Regions from separate parts of the Actinomadura sp. NPDC023710 genome, predicted to be linked through region 1. Evidence: riboswitches for the same ligand, from Rfam matches in the RefSeq annotation. Region 1 holds a riboswitch; each other region holds the start of a gene.
The links. A riboswitch is a leader RNA that binds a small molecule or an ion and turns the genes downstream of it on or off. The one in region 1 is predicted to bind cyclic di-AMP.

Region 1 (5,107 bases):
GCAGCGGCTGATGACCGGCGTGGCCATCGCCGCGTCGGTGACGGTGCTGGTCACGATGGTCGCCGCGGTGACGCTGCTGCCGGCGCTCCTGGGCTTCACCGGTCGCCGGATCGACTCGCTGCGGCTGCCGCGCCGCGCGTCCCGCCCGCGTTCCCGCGAGCGCCGTGCCCCCGCCGAGCGCTGGGCCGCCGTGGTGCAGCGCAGGCCGCTGGCCGCCGCGGTCCTGGCGGGGGCGGGCCTGCTGGTGCTGGCCGCCCCCGTGCTGTCGATGCGGCTGAGCCTGCCCGACGCGAGCGTCCAGCCGCACGACCGGAGCAGCCACACCTCGTACACGATTCTCTCCGAGGGCTTCGGGCCCGGCTACGGCGCGCCCCTGATCTTCGCCGCGCGGGTCGGGTCCGCGGACGCGGATCTGCGTCCCGTCGTCGACGCGGTCGGCCGGACCGAGGGCATCGCCTCCGTCACACCGCCCCGGATCAGTAAGGACGGGCGGGCGGCCACGTTCATGGCCTTCCCCGAGAGCGGCGCCCAGGACGAGGCGACCGCGGATCTGGTGCACCGGCTGCGCGACGACGTCCTGCCCGGGGCGCCGGGCGGCGGCGGTGTCCAGGTGGGCGGCCCGAACGCCGGCGCGATCGACATCGCCGAGGAGGTCGGCTCCCGCCTGCCCCTGATGATCGCGGTCGTCGTCGCCCTGTCCCTGGCGCTGCTGGTCGCGCTGGTCCGGTCGGTCACGATCGTGCTGCAGGCCGCGGTGATGAACCTGCTGTCGATCGGCGCCGCCTACGGCGTGCTGGTCGCGGTCGTCCAGTGGGGGTGGCTCGGCTCGGCCCTCGGTTTCCCCACCGCCATGCCGATCACCACCTGGGTACCGATGATGATGTTCCCGCTCCTGTTCGGCCTGTCCATGGACTACGAGGTCTTCCTGATCTCGCGGGTCCGGGAGGAGTACGAGCGCACCGGCGACACCCGGACGGCCGTCACCCGCGGCCTGGCGCGCACCGCCAAGGTCATCACCGCCGCGGCCGCGATCATGATCGCCGTCTTCTCGACGTCCCTGCTCGGCCCCGACGTCTCGGTCAAGCAGATCGGGCTCGGCATGGCCGTCGCCGTGTTCGTCGACGCCACCGTCGTCCGGATGGTCCTCGTCCCCGCGGTGATGGAGCTGTGCGGCAGGGCCAACTGGTGGATGCCCGGCCGCCGGGGCCCCGCTCACGCTGGAGAAACCCCGCTCCAGGGGGCCGGTTCGCGGGAGACGTCCGGCAGAATGTGGGCGGGACGGAGGTGACCGCGTGTCCGCACTCGGAGGATCGCTCGAACGCTCCATCATGGACGTGCTCTGGGCGGCCCCCCGTCCGCTGCGGGTCCGTGAACTGCTGGCCGAGCTGAACGAGGACGCGGAGAAGGCGCTGGCCTACAACACCGTGCAGACCGTGGCCGAACGCCTGGCGCAGAAGGGCCTCCTCCGGCGCACGCAGGACGGCCCGGCCTTCCGCTACGGCCCGACGCGGCCGCGGGAGGAGTACGCGGTCGAGCTGATGCTGGACGCGTTGAGCGAGGCCGCGGACCACGGCGCCATCCTGGTGAGGTTCGCCGAGAGCGTCCCGCCGGAGGACGCCCGGCACCTCCTGGACGCCCTGCGGCGGCGGACCGCCGGCGAGGACGCGTGACCGCGTGATCGTCCTGGTGACCGGCCTGGTCGTTTCGGTGGTCGTGCTGGGGTGCGCGGCGGGGCCCGTTCTGGATCTCCTCAGGCGCTCGGCCGTCGGCCCCGGGACGGCCGTCGCCTGCTGGGCGGCCGCTCTCGCCGGAACGTGCATCGCCGCGGCGGGGATCGCGGCGGCGGCGCTGCTCGCGCCGCCGGGCCCGGGCCACGGATTCCTGTCCCGGCTGCGCGACTGCCTGCCCCACCACGGCCGGATCGCCACCGCCGCCGCGGCCGTCGCGACCGCCGTCCTCGTCGCGGCCTGCACCGCCGTGCTCGCCCGCGGCCTGCCGAGGCTCGGCCGGGCCGTGCGCCACCGCCGGCGGCACCGGGAGATGCTGCGGCTGGTCGCCCGCGAGGACCGCCGCCACCCGGACGTCCTCGTCCTCGACCACCCCGTGGCCGTGGCGTACTCGCTGCCGTCCCGGCACCGCGCGATCGTGGTCAGCACCGGGGCCCAGCAGGTGCTCAGCGCCGAAGAGCTCGGCGCCGTCCTGGCGCATGAGCGGGCGCACCTGCGCCAGCGCCACCACGTGCTCCTGCTGGCCGTTGACCTGGTCCACGCCATGCTGCCGTGGCTGCCGACCGTCCGGCGCGCGAAGGCGCGGCTGCCGCTGCTGCTGGAGATGGCCGCGGACGACGCCGCGGTCCGCGCCCACGGCACGCAGCCGCTGGTCGGCGCGCTGTGCCGGCTTTCGGCGGCGCCCGCCGTCGCGGGGGCGCTCGGGGCCGCGGGCGCGCTGGCCGCCGGTGCGCTGATGGAGCGGGTGCTGCGGTTGGAGGGCGCCGCTCGGGCGAGGCCGCGGCGCGCCGTCCGGCTCGCGGCGGGTCTCTTCGTGGTGGCGGCGGTGGCCGCGCCGCTCCTGGCCGGGGCCGTGGCGATCGCCGAGCTCGCCGCGACGTGCTGAGGCGGTATGTGGCTTTTGGGGAAATCCTCCGCTTCGGTGGCGAACCGACCGTAAACCTCCTACGCTCCGTAGGAGGTCACGGTCCGACGTCCCCGCCGGGGACGGCCGGCGACCGCGCCGAATCCCGCGGACGGCTCCGTCCGGGGAACCGGGGACCCGATCTTCAGGGGTGAATCCGTCCCACCAGGACGGTAGGGCGACTCCGGCCCGAACCCGTCAGCTGACCCGGTAGGCGGTACAGGAGAGGACACCGCATGCAGCGACGAGCTGCCGGCCCCCGAACGACAGCCCGCCGCAGGATCCGCACCGGCACGGCATGGACGGCCGCCCTCGCGCTGTCCGCCGGGCTCCTCGCGCCCGCGCCCGCCCACGCCGAGCCCAAGCCGACGCGCAAGCAACTGACCGCGCAACAGGAGAAGCTCGCCGACGAGGCCGAGAAGCTCAGCGAGCAGTACAACGGCCTGCGCGAACGCCTCAAGCAGGCCGAGCACGCCGCGAAACTCGCCAAGGGCAGCGCCCTGCGCCAGAAGCAGGCATTGGACGAGGCACGCGAACGCATGGCGAAGATCGCCGCGGACAGCTACAAGAACGGCCCGGCGGACCCGGCCATCACCTTCGCCTCGTCCTCCGACCCGCAGGCCGTCCTGGACCAGTCGGCCACCCTCAACTACTTCGCCAAGCAGAACGACACCCGCATCACGCAGATGCTCCAGGTGATGCAGGGCGCCGACCGGTCCCGCAAGGCCGCCGAGCAGCGCGCCGCCCAGGTGCGCGCGCTCACCGGCGAGGCGAAGAAGAAGCGCCGGGAACTCCAGGTCAAGCTCAAGAAGGTCGAGAAGCAGCTCGGCACCTTCAAGACCGCGGGCGCGCGGCCCGGCTCCATCCCCAACCTCAGCTCCGGCGGAGCCTCGGCCAAGGCGATGACGGCCGTCCGGGCCGCCCTGGCCCAGCAGGGCGTGCCCTACTCCTGGGGCGGCGGCACCGCGTCCGGCCCGAGCTACGGCACCGCGCAGGGCGCCAACATCAAGGGCTTCGACTGCTCCGGCCTGACCCTGTACGCCTACGCGCAGGTCGGCATCACCCTCGGCCACTACACCGGCAGCCAGTACAACGCCGGGACCCACGTGAGCATGAGCCAGCTCAAGCCCGGCGACCTGGTGTTCTTCCACAGCGACCTGCACCACATGGGCATGTACATCGGCAACGGCAACATGGTCCACGCGCCGCAGACCGGCGACGTCGTCAAGATCGCCCCCCTCGCCGGCCGCCCGTTCGCCGGCGGAGTCCGTGTCGCCTGACCCCCGAGATGTCGCCTGACCCCCGAGATGCTGCCCGGCGCCCGGCCGCCGACGGCCGATCACCCTTCGCCACCCAGGTCTCCGGGATGAGAACGCACGTCGGCGGCCGCCCTGGACGGGACGGCGCGAACACCGGACGGCGGGCGGGACGGCTGAGGCGGTCGTTGCGCCGCGACGTCCTCCGGCTTGCGTCCGGCCTGTTCGTGCTTCTCGGTCTGCTGGCGATGCACGGCTTCCAAGCCACGTCGAGCCCGGTCGAGATGAGCGGCGTTCCGCTGCCGTCCATGGCCGCCGGGCACGCGGCCCCCGTCACCGGAGCGGTGACGGGGCACCGCCCGCCCCAGGGCGACCGGTCCGGCGACCATCACTCCGACCGCCACTCGGACCATCCCGGCGGCCAGGTCTGCCTGGCCATGCTGACGCTGCTCGTGCTCGTCACGGCTCTTCTCACGCTGTGCCTGCGGAGGACACCGCCGGTGGCCGTGTCGAGGCTGACACGGACCCGGATCCTGCTGGTCGGACGGCCGCCGCCGAGACCGTCCCTGCACCGATTGAGCGTGCTGAGGCTGTGACAGGTCCAGCGGCGCCCGAGAGCGGGCGCCGCCGCCGACCACCGATCACAGCACTCGACACGGAAGGCTCACCACCATGAAGCGAGCGTTCGCGCTCCTCACCGTCCCGGCCCTGGCGATCGCGCTGGCCGCCTGTGGCGACGGCGACGACAACGGCGGCTCGACGGGCCACCCCATGCCCTCTCACTCCATGCCAGGCCACTCGGCGTCGCCGGGCGGCGGGCAGGCCGGACCGCACAACGGCCAGGACGTCATGTTCGCCCAGATGATGATCCCGCATCACCGGCAGGCGATCGAGATGGCCGGCCTCGCCGCCACCCGCGCCTCGTCGGCGCAGGTGAAGGCCCTGGCCGCCGACATCAAGAAGGCGCAGGCACCGGAGATCCAGCAGCTCGGCGCGTGGCTGAAGAGCTGGGACGCCCCGGTTCCCCCGCCGGGCGGCATGGGCGGCATGCACCACGGCGGCACGGACGGCATGATGAGCGAGAAGGACATGAAGGAGCTGGGGGCGGCCAGGGGCGAGGCGTTCGACAAGGCGTTCCTGAAGATGATGATCGAGCATCACGAGGGCGCCGTGGCGATGGCCGGGATCGAACGGTCGTCCGGGCAGTTCCCGCCCGCCCA
Region 2 (5,107 bases), on a different contig from region 1:
CAACGGGTCACGGGTCAACTGCAGGACCAGCAGCGGCACAGCGAGCACCGCGCAGCCGTCACCGAGCAAAGACACCGACTGCCCGCCCAGAAACAACCGACGAGCCCGCGATGAGGCTTCCGTCATGTCCTCCAGCCCAGTCAGCATTGAGCCGTGTCGAGTCGAGCGCCCAGCACCCCGACCCGACTCGGTGGGCCTCGGCGGGGCCGTCTTCAACGTTCGCCAGAGACGGTAATCAGCACCAGCCCGCCGGAGAAGTCACCCTTGACGTTGAAATCGACGCGTGCTCGGTCGACGGCAAGGGAGCTCAGGCTGCGGCGTTGTCGCCACGGGGTTCGTCATGGTCTTCGGCGTGGTCAGCCTCCTGGCGGACACCGTCCATGAGGGGGCCCGATCGATCACCGGTCCCTTTCTGGGGTCGCTACTGGAGCTGGACGATCACAGACGGCGGCACCGCGACAGTCCGCCGACAACGACGTCGCTGCCCTGCATTTCTGCCCCGGACGTGACGGACCCCGCTCTCGTCCGAGGACGGGAGCGGGGTCTGTGATGCGGCTCGGGGCGGCCAGGAGGGGATCACCTGGACGGGCTTGGTCAGCCGAGGGGCTTCGGGGCGCCCTTCTTGCCGATGCCGTGGCCCCAGGACAGGACCTCGTACTTGACGCCCTTCAGGTGGCCCGCCGAGGTGCCCGTGTCGTACTTGCTGTTCGGCTTCTTGCCGTCCACCAGGTGGCGGAAGGTGTAGGTGTCGAGGTCGAGCATGACGCCGCGGTGCGACGGCTCGCCCGGCCCGCGGTCCCCGACGAAGCCGGTGACGCTGCGCCCCTTGTAGGTGACCTTGACCTTGGTGTGCATGGGCCAGCTCGGGCTGGCGAACAGGCCCTTCTGCATCGGCTTGCCGCCCGCCGGGGCGCCGGTGTCGCCGTTCACGCCCGAGCCGTCGTCCCAGAAGTAGGACGCGGTGGTGCTGCCCGACAGGACGGCGTGGCTCTTCGAAGCGGCCTTGCCGGTGGTGTGGCGGGCGGCCTTCGCGTCGTGCTGCCCGGCCACCTGCTGGCCGGTGATCTTGCGCCCGGTGACCTTGTGCCCGGCGGCCTGCCCGGCCACCACCTGGTCGGTGACCTTGTGCCCGGCCACCAGCTGGTCGGTGACCTTGTGCCCGGTCACCTGCTGCCCGGTCACCAACTGCCCAGTGACCTTGTGCCCGGTCACCTGCTGCCCGGTGACCGTGTGCGCCATCGGCTTGTCCGCCGGGGCCCCATGGGCGGCCTCGACCGCCACGCCCGCGACCAGGATGCCCGCGAGGGCGGTACCGATAAGGGCGGTTCGCTGCTGCATGTTCATCCTTTGCTCGGTGGGCCGGGCGCCGGGCCATGCCTTCGGCGTGAGGGACTGGACTCGCCGTTCGGGCATGACGGATCCGGCGCACGGCACGTGGGCGTGCTCGCGACGTGGGTGTGATCGCGCGGGTGGAGAGGGGGAGCACCGCTGGACGGTGCGGGCAAGGGGCCGCTCAGCGGCCCGGGCTCACCGGTACTCGGGGTAGCCGTAGCTGGCGACGGTGGAGGTGTCGCGGACCTTCTTCTTCACCGCGTCACCGGTGTTGCCCTCGATGGTGTTGATGGTGCCGTCGTGGTTGTCCTTCACGACGATGCCGACGTGTTCGACACCCTTGATGCCGCCGCCGTTCCAGGCGAAGAAGACCACGGCGCCGGGCTTCGGGGTCTCGCCGAAGCGGCCGGTCTTCTTGAACCACTGGGCGTGGCTGACGGTGTAGGCGTCGGCGCCCATGCCCTTGGTGCCGGTGTGCTGGCCCAGCCAGGACACGAACATGTCGCACCAGGACTGGCCCTTGTAGACGGAGGCGCTCTCGGCACCGATGCGGTGGGCGTTCAGCTCGCCCAGCGACGAGCCGATGTACCAGTTGTTGAACTTGCTGTTGCCCGAGGCGTCCTCGTGGGTGCCGACCTGCGTGCGGGCGAGCTTGATGACGTCCTGCGCGGAGGCGCCGGCCTTGGCGCTCTGGCCGCCGGTCTTGGCGCCGTTGGCGTCGGCCTTGGACACCTCGGCAACGTGCGCGGTGTTCGCGGGCTTGGTGTCCGCCTGGGCGGACGGGGCCAGGGAGGCGAAGCCGAACACACCTGCCATGGAGAGGACGGCTCCGGCGGCCACGCGGGTGCCCATGCGCTTGGTCAGGTCGAAAGTACGAGCGGTCATGAAAAGGTTCTCCTGAGTTCTTCCAGTCCGCCTACCGGGTTAGCTGTCGGGTTCGGGCATGGAAGTGGCCCTACCGCGACCCCGCGCACGGCGGGGGTGCGGATTCACCCCGGTGTTTCGGTGGGTCCCCGGCTCCGCTCGGCCGTGATCGGCGCTCTGCGGACTCGGCGGCGGACGTGCCTTGATCGGCCGTCCTGATGATCAGGGACTTGATGCGCCCTTCATGATCTGGTCGGGCGCTCCGGACGGGCTTCCCCGTCGGTCACAGAGCCACAACAGGTTCAAGCCGCCCCATATTTCGTCAAGCACGCCCCAACGACCTGGTCGACCTGCAAAGACTTCACAAAACCCCCTCAACGCAAGGGCTGCGGTCCAGTCAAGCTGGACCAAGATTTTCGGTGCGACACCCTCAACCGGACCGCCCAACGGTGCCTGGAATTTGCGTACCGCTCAGCTCGTCATCTTTGAGCTATCGGTGCGGAACTGAGCCGACCGGGCCTGAGCGTGCAGGCGGAACCCCCGCCGCCTACGGCGATGCCGGACGCGGGCCGGTGAACAACGCCAGGGTCGGAGGAGCAACGCGGGGTTCTGGACGGAGCACGGGCGCGCCAGGCCACCACCGTGAGCGGCGAACGTGCCAGCCGAGCCGCCCACACCGGCACCAGCCTCACCGGACCGCCGTAATCCGCTCCGTTCCGCCCGCCCTTCAAACTCCGCACTCGCCAGAGGCTCGATATCACCCGCCTGCCGACCCGTCCTGTTCTCCTCCCGACCTACTCGGCCGCGATCTGCTCCCGAACGGAGAGCCACTCATGCCAGCAGTCTGCGGGCGGAGTGTCGGAGTACCCGCGAGACCGCTCAAGGTCGTGTGCGACGCTGAGCGGGACGGTCATGCATACCGCATCGTCGCGGATGGCGAGCACCTCCGCTTCCGTCAGCGGCTCGCCCTTCTCCTGCTCAGCCGCATGCAGGATCACCACCAGAGCCGGCATGAAGACGGCGCAGAGTGGGTCTTCGTCGTGGGACATCTGTTCTCCAGACTGCTCAGGTCACGTTTCGGGCCCGGCAGGCCGAGGACGCCGAGCGGAGGATCGACCGCGTGCGCACCTTTGCCGGATACCGGGAATACCACGAACACGGCATGATCGGCCGTTCCTTCGCGTACGAGCAAGCCCTGCTCCGAGAGGTCGAACGCCTCGTGCACAACATCCGGCGCGAGGTCGAAGAGGTCTTCTACCTCAGGTTCGAGGAGTTCCGGGACGTCGTGCTCCATCCACGGCACCCCCACGCGGCCTCCATCGAGCGAGCCGGGGTGTGGGGCCTGTCACGTCTCGGCGGCCACCAACCTGAACCAGGCGTGCCCTGGGCACGCGAGCGGAGCGGGTGCGAGCCGTGGCCGCGCAGGCCGGTCAGGTTCCTGGGCCAGCATGGCGCGCGCGACCTCGGTGTCCACCGGGGCGCCCTGCGAGGACGTTCCGAGGGAGCCCGAGGAGTGGACGGGACGGACGAGGCGGTGGCGGCCGATGGCATCCGGTCCGGCGACCACGGTGGCGACGGCGGCGGGTTCGCGCGCCTTGACCGCCGCGGCGAGGGCGCCGATCTCGGCGAAGCGTGAGGGGCCGACCGGCTCGATGGGGACATCGAGGACGCCCCCGCAGGTGAGGCCCACGGCGACGGCGGCGAGGGCGAAGGTCTCGCCCGCGGCCCAGCGGGCGATGTCGCCGAGGATGTCACGCATGCCGGAGGCGCGCCGGTGGCGTCCTGGACGGGCTCGGGCGTCACGCCGGCGGCGCACTCGGCGAGGAAGAGGCCGGCCGGGGCCACGTCGACGCCGAGGTCGGTGATGATCCGGTGGACGCAGGACACGCCGGTCATGGAGAGAGTGCACGTAAAGCGAAATTCACCGTCTTACTGCCAGGCTTTCCCCCCTCTGAAGTTAAGAGCTCCTCCTTCGAGGGGAGGGGGAAGCCATGCCCAGCGTGGCAAGTCGCGGGCCATGGATCAGGACCGAGTGTTCTACGGACTCGACGAGACCGGTGGGGTCGACGGTGTTCCGTATCGGCCTCGCCTTTCACAGGGAGCCGGTGCCATGAGCACGATCACTACCCATGACGGTACGGAGATCTATTACAAGGATTGGGGCGAGGGCCCGGCCGTGACGTTCTCGCACGGCTGGCCGTTGAGCTCCGACGCATGGGACGGCCAGATGCTGTTCCTCGTCCAGCACGGCTATCGGGTGGTCGCGCACGATCGGCGCGGTCACGGCCGATCCAGCCAGACCTCCACAAGAAATGACATGGACGGCTACGCCGACGATCTCGCCGCGGTGATCGAGGTGCTCGACCTCAGGGATGCCACGCTGGTGGGCCACTCCACCGGCGGCGGGGAGGTCGCGCGCTACATCGGCCGGCACGGCACGAGCCGGGTGGCCAAGGCGGTCCTGATCGCGGCGGTGCCCCCGATCATGGTGAAGACCGAAGCCAACCCCGAAGGCCTCCCGATCGAGGTCTTCGACGACATGCGCGCGGCCCTCTTCAACGACCGTTCGCAGTTCTACCAGGATCTGGCCATCCAGTTCTATGGCGCCAACCGGCCCGGTGCCGGCATTTCCCAGGGAGTGCTGGATCAGTTCTGGCTGTGGAGCATGCAATCAGGTCTCCTCAACGCCTACGAGAGCATCAAGGCCTTTTCCGAGACCGACTTCCACGACGACCTCGCCAAATTCGATGTGCCGACTCTGGTGCTGCACGGCGAGGACGACCAGATCGTCCCGATCAAGGACTCGGCGATCAAATCCGCCCGGCTGATCAAGGGCGCCAAGGACGTCTACTACCCCGGCGCTCCGCACGGCATCACAGCCACCCACCAAGACCAGCTCAACGCCGAACTG
Region 3 (5,107 bases), on a different contig from region 1:
CTTTGAGCTTCGGCGCTCAGCCGGCGCGCTTGGTGCGGGCGCGCGTGCGCTCGCGCTCCTTGGCGTCCAGGACGACCTTGCGGATGCGGACGGCGGTCGGGGTGACCTCGACGCACTCGTCCTCGCGGCAGAACTCCAGGGCCTCCTCCAGCGACAGGAGACGGGGCGGGGTGAGCCGCTCCAGCTCGTCGCCGGTGGACGACCGCATGTTCGTGAGCTTCTTCTCCTTGGTGATGTTGACGTCCATGTCGTCGGCGCGGGAGTTCTCCCCCACGATCATGCCCTCGTACACCTCGGTGGTCGGGCCGACGAAGAACGTCCCGCGCTCCTGGAGGTTGGTGATCGCGTAGGCGGTGGCGGCGCCGGACCGGTCGGCCACGAGCGAACCCGAGGGACGGGTGCGCAGCTCACCGAACCAGGGCTCGTAGTCCTCGAAGACGTGGTGCGCCATGCCGGTGCCGCGCGTCTCGGTCATGAACTCGGTGCGGAACCCGATCAGGGCGCGGGCCGGGACGAGGAACTCCATCCGGATCCAGCCGGTGCCGTGGTTGGTCATGTGCTCCATGCGGCCCTTGCGGACCGCCATCAGCTGCGTGACCGCGCCGAGGTACTCCTCGGGGATGTCGACGGTGAGCCGCTCGACCGGCTCGTGCTTCCTGCCGTCGATCTCCCGCGTGACGACCTGCGGCTTGCCGACGGTCAGCTCGTAGCCCTCGCGGCGCATGTTCTCCACCAGGATCGCCAGGGCGAGCTCGCCGCGGCCCTGCACCTCCCAGGCGTCGGGACGCTCGGTCGGCAGCACCCGGATCGACACGTTGCCGACGAGCTCGCGTTCGAGCCGGTCCTTGACCATCCGGGCGGTGACCTTGGTGCCCTTCTCGCGGCCCGCCATCGGCCCGGTGTTGGTGCCGATCGTCATGGAGATCGCGGGCTCGTCCACCGTGATCAGCGGCAGCGGGCGCGGGTCCTCCGGATCGGCGATGGTGTCGCCGATCATGATGTCGGGGATGCCGGCGATGGCGATGATGTCGCCGGGCCCGGCGTCGTCCGCGGGCTTGCGGGTGAGCGCCTCCGTCATCAGCAGCTCGGTGATCTTCACCCGGTCGACGCTGCCGTCGTGCCGGCACCAGGCGACCTGCTGGCCCTTCTTGATCGTGCCGGCGTGCACCCGGCACAGCGCGATCCGGCCGAGGTAGCTGGAGGCGTCCAGGTTCGTCACGTGCGCCTGGAGCGGGGCGTCCGGGTCGTAGGCCGGCGCGGGGATCGTCTCGGTGATGACCTTGAACAGCGGCTCCAGGTCGTCGCTGCCGGGCATCGTGCCGTCCGCGGGCTTGTCGAGCGAGGCCCGCCCGGCGCGGCCGGACGCGAACACGATCGGGAAGTCGATCTGCTCCTCGTCGGCGTCGAGGTCCATGAAGAGCTCGTAGGTCTCGTCCACGACCTCGTCGATGCGCGCGTCGGGACGGTCGGTCTTGTTCACGACAAGGATCACCGGCAGCCGCGCCTCGAGCGCCTTGCGCAGCACGAACCGGGTCTGCGGGAGCGGGCCCTCGCTGGCGTCCACCAGGAGCACGACGCCGTCCACCATGGACAGGCCGCGCTCGACCTCGCCGCCGAAGTCGGCGTGCCCCGGAGTGTCGATGATGTTGATGGTCAGCCCGTTGTGCAGGACCGCGGTGTTCTTCGCGAGGATGGTGATCCCCTTCTCGCGCTCCAGGTCGTTGGAGTCGAGCACCCGGTCGTCGACGTCCTGGTTCTCGCGGAAGGCGCCGGACTGCCAGAGCATGGCGTCGACCAGCGTCGTCTTGCCATGGTCGACGTGGGCGACGATCGCAACGTTACGGAGGTCGTCGCGCGTGGAGATGGGCATGCGGGTTCGCCTTGCGTGAGAGTTCGGGAGTCACCGCAGACACGCGGCAGTACCCATTCTACTTGGCCGGGCGTACCACCCACTCCGAGCCGTTCGTCCCACCGGTCGCACGGGCCTCGATTGGCCAACTTTGCGCATCCTTTGTAATCTGCCCGAGATCCGGTCGTCCGGAGTCCCACCCCCCGGGACTGCGGCCGGAACGCCGAATCTCCCGCGGGAGAACCGGGGACCCACCACCCTCGGGGTGAATCGACGCTCGTCGTAGGGCGACTCCGGCCCGAACCCGTCAGCTAACCCGGTAGGCGTACGAGGAGAGGAGAACACCGGCTTGGCTCCGGATTCCCACCGGCGGCGTCGCGTTCTGCCCACCGCCACCGCCACCCTGCTCCTGATCGGCCTCGGCGCCACCGCGCCGAACCTCGCCCACGCCGCGCAGCCGTTCCGGCCCGCCTCCGCGCCGTCGGCTCCGAGCCCCACGCCGACGACCGAGAAGGGCCTGCGCAAGAGCCTCGACGCGCTGAACGAAGAGGCCGAGATCCTCACGGAGAAGTTCAACAAGGCCCGTGTGGAGTTCAACAAGGCCCGCAAGGCCGAGCAGGACGCCACCAAGGAGGCCGAGCGGCTCCGCGCCCTCGCCGAGCCCGCCCGCCGGCGGCTCGGCGCCCTGGCCGCCGCGAACTACATGGCCGGCAGCCCCGACGTCCTCTTCGGCTCCGGCGCCTCCCCCGAGGGGCTGTCCGACCGCGCCTACCTCGCGCAGAGCCAGGCCACCGCCGTCCTCGCCCTGAAGAAGCAGATCGACCAGGCCGACGCCGCGGAGCGCACCGCGAAGGCGAAGACCGCGCAGGTCAAGAAGGCCTGGGACGACGCCAAGAAGGCGCGCGAGGCGGCCAGGACCAAGGTCTCCGAGGTGATGAAGCGCCTCGACAAGCTGACCACCACCCACGCGAGCGACCCGCGCACCGGCCTCAGCGCCACCGTCAAGGGCTCCGGCCTGCCCGCGAAGATGGCCCGCAAGGCGCTCACCAAGCTCGGCTCCCCGTACGTGTGGGCCGCCGCCGGACCGAGCAGCTTCGACTGCTCCGGCCTCGTCGTCTGGGCTTACGGCCAGGTCGGCAAGCCCGGCCTCCCGCACTACACCGGCGACCTGTTCGCCATGGGAACGAAGGTCTCGCGCGGCGCGCTCCGCTCCGGCGACCTCGTGTACTTCGGCGGCAACCTGCACCACATGGGCATCTACCTGGGCGACGGCAAGTACCTCCACGCCCCCCAGACCGGCGATGTGGTCAAAATCTCCAAACTCTCCGACCGCTCCGACTTCGCAGGCGCGAACCGTATTTCTTAGCGTTTTTCTCCTCCTTCGGGCCTGGCGGCCCTCCATCGTCGATAAACGCGGGCGATCGCTGGCATCGCTTCGTCTCGCCTTGCGGCTCGCTGCGCGATCAGGTTCTCGCTTCGCTTGAACCTGCCTTCGGACGCGATCGCGGCCCTTGGGGTTGTTGCGGGGTTGCTGTGGCGGCTGAGGTCGGTCGTGAACGGCTTGGGTGCTCGGCCGATCTCGATCAGATTCACGCTTCGCTCGAACCTGCCTCCGGACGCGATCGCGGTCCTTCAGGTTGTTGCTTGGTTTCGGCCGTGGCCAGGGTCGGCGCGTTCGGGCTTGGGCGCCCGGGTGGATCCCCGCGGGGCGGGCCCGGGTTCAGGAGGTTCTAGGTGAGGCCCTGGGCGGCCAGGAGGTCTATCACTGGGCGGTCGCCGGGGAGCCAGTCGACGTCGTAGAGCTCGGGCGGGGTCAGCCAGCGGAGTTCCAGGTGTTCTAGAGGCTGGGGCTCGCCTTCTACCAGCTCGGCCGTCCAGACGCGCAGGACGGCGCGCTCGCTCAGGCGCCAGTCGCCGCCGACGCGGCGGACGAGGCGCACCTTCACGGCCAGTTCCTCGTGGCACTCGCGTACCAGGGCGTCCTCGTCCGACTCTCCGGGGTCGACCTTGCCGCCGGGGAGCTCCCAGCCGCCCGCCATGTGCGGCGGCTCGGCGCGCTGGGCGGCCAGCAGCCGCCCGTCCGCGAGGATCGCCGCCCCCACCACCACCACGAGATCGATCGCGACCAGCTCCTCTCCGTCTTCGTGATCAGACCGCGGCGCCGGTCCGTCCGGTTCCGTTCCCCCGGAGGGAGTCGACCAGACGCGTCGCGTCGCGGACGATCTCCTCAAGGTGGTCGCCGTGTGCCCCGCGCCAGTAGACCTGCCCGCACCCGGCGCAGCGGCCGTAGACGTCGTAGCTGCGGCGCGTGCCAGCCCGCAGCTCGCGCTCGACCTCCTCCTTGTCGACCGGGACGAGCTCGCCGTTGCAGGCGGTGCAGCGCGTCCACGGCCGCAGGACGGGCGCGAAACGGTCGAGCAGGTCGCGGAGCTGGTCGTCCGGCCGCGAGCCGCGGACGTAGGCGCCGAACCACAGGGCGCGGCGGCGCAGGAGGCCGCGGTCCTGGGTGAGCAGGACGCGGCGCTCCTCGTTGGCCTGGACGACGAGCGCCGGGTCGTCCATGTCGTTGTGGTAGGCGGTGTCGAGGCCGAGCAGGCGCATGCGCCGGGCCAGCGTGCCGAGGTGCACGTCGAGGAGGAAGCGGGGGGCGACCTGGCCCGGCTCCAGCGGCACGGGCTGGGGGCGCGGCACCGCCGCCACGCGGACCTCGGCCCCGGCTTCCGGACGGGTGGCGGGGCCTGCGGGCTCGCCGTCGGCGGTCATCGGGCCCGCCTCGGGCAGCGGCACGCCCAGCGACTCCACGAGGTGCCCCAGCGTCGAGGTTCCGTCGTAGGGCACCCGCGCCGGGGACTCCCGCCGGGTGGCGGGCAGGAACATCAGCAGCTCGTCGGCGACGCGGATCGTGATCTCGGACTCCACGCCGATCAGCATGCCACGCGGGGCCGACGATTCCCGCGGTTCAGGCCGCCGTCACATGCGCGGCGGAGTCCGACAGGCGCGCCAGGAGGGCGGGGACGTCGTGTCCGCGCAGCACTCCCCCGCGCTTGACCACCCGTCCGCCGACCAGGACGGTGTCGACGTTGCGGGTGTCCGCCGCCAGGACCACGGCCGCGATGGGGTCGTGGGCCGCCGCGAGGCCGAAGGTGTCGGTGCGCAGGACGAGGAGGTCGGCCTGCTTGCCCGGGGTCAGCGATCCGGTGACGTCCGCGAGCCCCGCGACCTCGGCGCCCTCGATCGTGGCCGTCCGCAGGGCGTCGG

Region 2: it holds a riboswitch for cyclic di-AMP, as region 1 does, so the genes downstream of both, AB0H37_RS17055 (CHAP domain-containing protein) here and AB0H37_RS27245 (NlpC/P60 family protein) in region 1, are expected to answer to the same signal.
Region 3: it holds a riboswitch for cyclic di-AMP, as region 1 does, so the genes downstream of both, AB0H37_RS36705 (C40 family peptidase) here and AB0H37_RS27245 (NlpC/P60 family protein) in region 1, are expected to answer to the same signal.

Annotation. Positions count from the first base shown of each region.
Region 1 covers NZ_JBFAGB010000025.1:105,228-110,334, forward strand. Annotated here, with positions in the region: gene AB0H37_RS27230 (MMPL family transporter) at 1-1,288, shown strand, start outside; gene AB0H37_RS27235 (BlaI/MecI/CopY family transcriptional regulator) at 1,293-1,670, shown strand; gene AB0H37_RS27240 (M56 family metallopeptidase) at 1,675-2,613, shown strand; cyclic di-AMP (ydaO/yuaA leader) riboswitch at 2,719-2,864, shown strand; gene AB0H37_RS27245 (NlpC/P60 family protein) at 2,868-3,911, shown strand; gene AB0H37_RS27250 (DUF6153 family protein) at 3,998-4,483, shown strand; gene AB0H37_RS27255 (DUF305 domain-containing protein) at 4,560-5,107, shown strand, end outside.
Region 2 covers NZ_JBFAGB010000013.1:73,328-78,434, reverse strand. Annotated here, with positions in the region: gene AB0H37_RS17065 (MFS transporter) at 1-216, opposite strand, end outside; gene AB0H37_RS17060 (hypothetical protein) at 595-1,338, opposite strand; gene AB0H37_RS17055 (CHAP domain-containing protein) at 1,528-2,217, opposite strand; cyclic di-AMP (ydaO/yuaA leader) riboswitch at 2,232-2,381, opposite strand; gene AB0H37_RS17050 (hypothetical protein) at 2,991-3,209, opposite strand; gene AB0H37_RS17045 (hypothetical protein) at 3,191-3,490, opposite strand; gene AB0H37_RS17040 (hypothetical protein) at 3,542-3,955, opposite strand; gene AB0H37_RS17035 (alpha/beta hydrolase) at 4,307-5,107, shown strand, end outside.
Region 3 covers NZ_JBFAGB010000044.1:99-5,205, forward strand. Annotated here, with positions in the region: gene typA (translational GTPase TypA) at 17-1,870, opposite strand; cyclic di-AMP (ydaO/yuaA leader) riboswitch at 2,061-2,191, shown strand; gene AB0H37_RS36705 (C40 family peptidase) at 2,199-3,215, shown strand; gene AB0H37_RS36710 ((deoxy)nucleoside triphosphate pyrophosphohydrolase) at 3,580-3,969, opposite strand; gene AB0H37_RS36715 (Mut7-C RNAse domain-containing protein) at 3,998-4,780, opposite strand; gene AB0H37_RS36720 (amidohydrolase family protein) at 4,809-5,107, opposite strand, start outside.